2 regions of the Anabaena sp. WA102 genome follow, and region 1 is predicted to be linked to the other one. Evidence: riboswitches for the same ligand, from Rfam matches in the RefSeq annotation. Region 1 holds a riboswitch; the other holds the start of a gene.
The links. A riboswitch is a leader RNA that binds a small molecule or an ion and turns the genes downstream of it on or off. The one in region 1 is predicted to bind cobalamin.
Positions count from the first base shown of each region.

Region 2: it holds a riboswitch for cobalamin, as region 1 does, so the genes downstream of both, AA650_RS21185 (DUF1636 family protein) here and AA650_RS02070 (DUF1636 family protein) in region 1, are expected to answer to the same signal.

Region 1 is NZ_CP011456.1:511,906-515,335, forward strand. It holds gene AA650_RS02060 (chlorophyll a/b-binding protein) at 10-156, shown strand; gene AA650_RS02065 (MbnP family protein) at 406-906, shown strand; cobalamin riboswitch at 980-1,121, shown strand; gene AA650_RS02070 (DUF1636 family protein) at 1,494-1,874, shown strand; gene AA650_RS02075 (TonB-dependent receptor plug domain-containing protein) at 2,158-3,430, shown strand, end outside.
Region 2 is NZ_CP011456.1:4,820,628-4,824,057, forward strand. It holds gene AA650_RS21175 (hypothetical protein) at 1-7, opposite strand, end outside; gene AA650_RS21180 (serine hydrolase) at 475-1,503, opposite strand; gene AA650_RS21185 (DUF1636 family protein) at 1,859-2,266, opposite strand; cobalamin riboswitch at 2,612-2,753, opposite strand; gene AA650_RS21190 (hypothetical protein) at 2,912-3,430, shown strand, end outside.

The DNA of each region.
Region 1 (3,430 bases):
AGGAAAATCATGAAAGTAGACCAAACACCAAGAGTAGGTTTCACAGAATACGCAGAAAAGCTGAATGGACGTTTAGCCATGATTGGCTTTGTCTCACTCATAGCTGTAGAAGCGATTACAGGAAATGGCTTGATTGGATGGTTGACAAGCCTGTAAATCAGTTCTTGAATCAACAGATAAAACATCAATTAAATTAGGAAAATATTAAGTAATCTCAAATGGAGTCTTGGTTTTTGAAACTAAGACTTCTTTTGATTTAAAGATTCAGTAATTTATAGCAACCAATCATATTAAAAATCAAGTTTGACAACTTGTCTTTTGACTTAGTGATTTATTTAACTGAAAATTGAGTCTGGTAAAGGTACGACTACTTCAGACTAAATTCGTGTATTTATACAAATAACCATGAAACGGCAATTATTATTAACATCTGCCACAATAGCAGGAATTATTCTGGCTGGAAATTTTGGTGGTGTTACCAAAACTGTAGCTCAAACTACTAATACCCAAGAAGTAACAATTAATTTTCAAGGAAGAGTGGGTAAACAACCTTATCAAGGCTTACAATTTACTTTAGGTGTTCCTGTCAATCTTAATCATGCTGATTCTGTCACTGCACCATCTCCATTAAATCTGACTTCTTTATGGTGGAATTGGCTATTTGGTTATAAATTTGCTCGTTTGGATTGGAAAACCCAAACTCACGATTCTCAGGTAAAGCATGGTGAAAAAAGTGAAAAATCTCAGGGTTTCTCGATTCATTTAGGTAGCACTTGTTGTCAAGCAATTGAGGGAATTCAAAAACCATCAACTTGTAGTAATTTGAATGCCTCAAAAGTCATTTTTACCAAGTTTGATGTTAATAAAAATGTCGTAATTGCTATATTTAACGACAATCTTTTGTAATTGCAGTTCAATTCAGCAAGACTTCAATAAAATTATCCTACCACTCCCATTGACAATAAACGATAATTATTGTATGTTTGTCCTCAACGTCGGTTTTAATGGCAAAAACCATTAAACGCAAGGGGGAAAGTTTGGTGTAAATCCAACGCTGTCCCGCAGCTGTAATGAGATTTATCTCTCTAAGTCAGAATGCCCGCCGAAAGTAAAATCAACTCATATCCATCTGCGTGGTACAGATGAGTAAAATCATGAATATTTCCATCAAAAGTAATCATTTTAGCTTCAGAGATTCTCTACAGATTGTCTATGACTCTGAGACAATCAACAGTCAATTTAATTTTTTACAACCTTTTATTCAAGAAAACGGGAAGCGTATATGACTGACGCTTACTGCTATCTTCAATAGATTTCTGGCAATTTCAAATAGACATAGCAGTTTGCCATTCAATCAAATACACCAATTGATATCAGCCCTTTTTTAACTTGGGAAGGAATGATTTCAAACATTATTTATTTACAGGAGAAGTTGCTGCTGTAAAAACTTTCATGTCTGCATTTTTAACTGATTCTTACACATTTCTAAATCAATGCTCAATCAAAAACATAATCTATTTGTCTGCACAACTTGTGGTGGTAAGTGGGAAGACGGTAAGCGAGTTGGTGAAAGTAAAGGTGAACAACTACTAAAACAGCTTCAACAACTTGCAGCAGACAGTGAATTGCACAATCAATTCTCCATTCAGGGGGTTGAATGTATGAGTGCTTGCAGTCATTCCTGTGTCGTTGCTTTTGCAGCAGCAGGAAAATCAACCTATCTCTTTGGTGATTTACCCGTAGATAATAGTACATTTGCTATACTAAAATGTGCCAGTCTATACTATGCTAAAGCGGATGGTTTGCTACCTTGGTCAGAACGCCCAGAACCATTGAAAAAAGGTATTTTAGCGAAAATACCTGCACTAAAATAAGTGGCAAAGTTAAACGTCAACTATTGTTAATTGTTCACTAGATATCAGTATAAAAAGTATTTTGCTGTTGGTGACTAGTTAAATTGATGCCAAGCCGCTATTGCAATTTTTACCATTTGTGTGATAATGATTATAATTCTCATTCAAGTGCAGTGCGGCTTTTTTCTTTATTGTCGCAGTCTTTTTTACCGTGTAATTGAGTAAATTACCGTGCTAGTTAACGAAAAAGACTGCAACTTTTACCTTGGTCAAATTTTTAGTTATACAGGTGTTTAGGTAAAAAATGTCTACTAATTTAGTTGCGAAACTGGGAATTCAAATTATTGCGTCTAGTGTGACTTTGGGAATGTGGTGTGAGAATTACAAAGTTATAGGAGTAGAAATTCCCCAACATGAAGAACCAGTCACAGAGAAAATTACTCAAAATACACCAGCAGATATTGAAGAAAAAGAAGCTGATATTGAAATAGATGTCATTGAGAAGTTATTAAATGAACCTGTTTTTTCACCCTTTCGTCAGGAAGGAACAGTGAAAGATTCTACCCGGCCAATTTATGTAATTACGGGTGAAGAAATGGAAGCGCAAGGTGCGAGAACTATCAGAGAAGCACTTAAATTTCTGCCTGGTATATTAGGTGATGGTACAGTAGGAACAGAAGTTAATGCTTTAAGTGGTCAATTAATTCGTGGTTCTAATACTGGTCAAGTATTAATATTACTTGATGGTAGACCAATTAATAATGCTGGAAGTGGTGGTTTTGATCTTTCCGAATTTACAACTAATAATATTCAAAGAATTGAAGTATTACCAGGAGGAGGTTCAACTCTGTATGGTTCTGATGCAATTGGGGGAGTAATTAATATTATCACCCGTCGTCCTACAGAGAAAATTACCACAGAAGCAAAAGTCAATTTTGGTGCTTACGGACTCAATCAACAGAGTATTCAAAATAGCGGTAAAAAAGGTGATATTTCTTGGGTTGTAGGTTATAACCGTACCCAAGCTGAAAATAATTATCCTTTTTCTATTCCTGAAGCTAATTTTTCAGGAACTCGAAAAAATAATGATGCACTTTATAATAATTTTAATGTCAAATTAGAAGCAGATTTAGGAAAACGAAATACTCTCAGTTTCTCGACTTTATACTTAAATAAAGAACAAGGAACACCAGGAGGAGTTCCAATTCCTTTCCCTGTAAATGGACAAGGTTTTTTTAATTCACTTACAGATAAAAATCGCAAATACACAGATCAAGTTTTAACTGATTTAACCTGGAATTCAAAATTAGGAAGTGGGGATGATTCTTTATTAACAGCAAGAGTCTATGGTGATCTTTTGAATACTCGTTTTGATCCTAGTGGTTCAAGTCGCTTTGAAACCAACCAAACTTCCTACGGAATTCAAACCACACACAGTTGGAATTTTGCTAAAAATCAAAGTTTAGTTTACGGTTTTGATTATCGGACTGTTAATGTCCGAAATACTTCTTTTAGTTATGCTACTAATGTAGAAAGATTGAACTATGATAATGATATTAATCAAGGGGCATTATTTG
Region 2 (3,430 bases), 1.4 Mb from region 1:
TATCCATAATTTATACTCCTGATCATTAAAACATAGAAAAATTTAGTTCATCGTCTTCTTCTTCCTCGACTTCAGCATCAAAAAAATCATAGGCGATCGTCAACCCCACAAATGCCGTCTTTTTCATTTCCCCAATTAATAAAAACGCCTGTTCAGCTTTAACTAACAGATAAGCCTCTTTGGGAATATAGGTTTTGCGGTAATTAAATTGGGTAGAATATAGTCCATTACCGGCATTACCTCATCTACACTCAAGTTAAATCAAGTTGGTGGAGATACTGCGATTGTCTTCAATAATCAAACTTTAGCGACTCTCACTGGGATTCAAGCTAGTAGTTTGAATTTGACAGATCCTAAACAGTTTGTCTTTGCTTAGAATATAATTCACTCCTAGTACACTGGGGGGTAAGTTAATGATCATCATCTTTTTAGTGATTGAAAATGATTGGTTTATTTACGCCCTGTGGTACTTGTCTATAATCTTACTTGGTTACTTACTTTTGCTTGGTCAAAATAACCATATACTACCTGAGAAACTTGACGAATAAAATCTGTTCCTCTAGGATCATTATTTGGTCTTTGCACAAAAACTCCTGCTAAATAACGCTTACCTGATGGCGTTTCAATAATACCCGCATCCCCTAATATAAACCTGAGTGTCCCTGTTTTGTGCGCTATCTTAGCACCAGAACCTAAACCAGAAGGTAATAAACTTCTATTATGACAACCATTCATAATACCTATTACTTGTAATTGACTTGTATTGGAAAGTAACTGATTATTTTCCATTAAAGCTGATAGTTTTACCAAATCTTTAGCACTGGTTTTATTAGTTCCTTGAAAATCTCCCAGGCGATTTCGCATCACAGTATTTTGCAATCCCCAACTGCGAAATTTTTGATTTAATTGAGTAATTCCACCCAAACGCTCTATGATCATATTTGTGGCGGTGTTATCGCTAATAGTCATCATCCTAGTTGCAGTTTCTAAGAGACTAAACTTACTTCCTAACCGCCCATACTGCATATTTCCCGAACCACCAGCAATATGTTTTTTCCCCATAACCAATGTTTCATCTAATTGAATTTTTCCAGCATCTACTTGCTGAAATAAAGCAACCAAAATTGGATATTTAATTGTACTAGCAGCCGCAAAAGATTTATCGCCATTAATGCTTAAATAATCTCCTGTGTTCAAGTCCATAAAAAAGATACCAGGAGAAAGAAACTTGTAGCGAGCCATTAATGTTTTAATAGGAGTTTGTAGTTCTGAGATTTCTCTTCCCAAAGGAAATATACCAGTGAAGTTATGAGTCTCTATTGGACTGGTATTACTGACAGAATCTGGAGGAATAAATTTAATTTCCGGCAATTGTACACTTGATTTATTTTGACTCCAGCTATTTGGGTTCTCAAGCTGGTTGTTATCAGGATTTGCTTTAACTGGTAGAGATAATAAAAGAGTAGCCGTGATACTAAATAAGATCAATGAATGTAGTTTCATGCAGTTGTATGAGGAGAGGATTGAATTGACTTACAAAAAAAGGGAACAGGGAACAGGGAACAGATAAGAAACACTCATTTGCACCAGTTTAGAGCTTCAGTCAAGAAAAAGATGTTTTTAAAAGATGCGTAGCACGAAAAAAAACAGTGTCATTATTTTAATCTCATGTTTAGAAACATGAGTTTTTTCTGTTCCCTGTTGCTTCTTCCTCTGAAAGATATTTTCTAGATAAGTAAATGAAATCAGGATTGATTGATTTAGGTGTTGTTTTTAGAGGTCATTTTGGGTTATTTTTTTTGATAAGTAATCGGACGGAATTAATGACTCAACTGATTCTTCTGTTTCCCGTTCCCTATCAACTATTGTTGTTTAATTTTGCCCACTCACCTAGTGCGGGAATCTTTGCTAAAATGCCTTTTTTTAAAGGTTCTGGACGTTCTGACCAAGGCAATACACCATCATATTTTGTATAATACTGACTTGCACATTCTAGTACCGCAGATGGACTACTATCTACTGGTAAATCACCAAAGAGATAGGTTGATTTTCCTTCGGCTACAAAAGCAATCACGCAGGAATGACTGCAAGCGCTCATACATTCAACCCCCTGAATGCAGAATTGATTGTGCAATTCACTATCTTGAGCAAGTTCTTGAAGTTGTTTTAGTAGTTGTTCACCTTGACTTTCACCAACCCGCTTACCATCTTGCCACTTACTACCACAAGTAGTACAGACAAATAGATTATGTTTTTGATTGAGCATTGATTTAGAAATGTTGAGGAATAATTCGGAAACGCAGACATAAGAGTTTTTACAATATGGCTACTGTAAAATGTGTAAAGAAGCATAATTAACCGCACACGAAAACGGACAAGATTCACTTGCTGTCATCTTTTCTATTATTGTCAAAATATATCTAACGAAGATAGCAATAAGTCTCACCTATAAAAGCTTCCCACTTTCTTAAGTGCAGGATTGCAAATAATTAAATTGACGGTTAATAATCTCAGAACAGTACACAATTTGTAGGGTTTCTCTGGGGGTCTAAACTGATTAATTCCTATGGAAACATTCATGGTCTGAATCATCTGTACCACGCAAATGGATGTGAGTTTTTTGCTTTCGGCGGGCATTCTGACTTAGAGAATAAATCTCCTTACATCTGCGGGACAGTGTCGGATTTACACCAGACTTTCCCCCTTGCGTTTAATGACTGTTTCCCATTAAAACCGATTCAGTTGCGAGAATACTATATTTTTTATGTCTTGTCAATAGACAAGGGAGGATAATTCTGTTTATTGTTTTGCCCAGAGGCTGAATGAAGTATCATTTTTTTATGCTGTTGAGAAGATAAAAAAGGGATTATTTACAGTAAATTGTTAATTAAACTCTTTGTGGAAATTAGATATGCAGCTTCAAGAAGCCTCTAACGTTGCCGTCATTGTTGGTGAAAATGCGGTTACTGTTGCTCAATTACCTTGTGTGTGGCAGGATATTGCTAAGGGCAGGGCAAATGTCAGATTTAGTAATCCACAAGTCTATGTAGAAATGGCGCAGTTGTTTCAATATAAACTGCAATATGGTGATGTTGATTTGTTTAATGACCGCCCCCAGTTATTTCGGCTAATACCTTCATTCTCTGAGTTATTTGGGCAACTGGCATGGGAAACTCTGGAATTCTACGGTCACGACTTTATGATTCACAACTATCCAAACTTTAAGGCAGTTTTGCATAATTGTGAGTCAAAAGGTTCTGAGTACAATAATGAGGTCAAGGTAGCTCGCATCGGTTTGGAACTTTTTGATGAATTTGGATATGATTTACCAGCTAGTTTCTATCATGTGCATTTAGCCCCAATTTATCGAGATCATGTGTTTGAAGAACGGGCTTTAAGATTTGATCAAAGAGATATAGAACATAAGCGT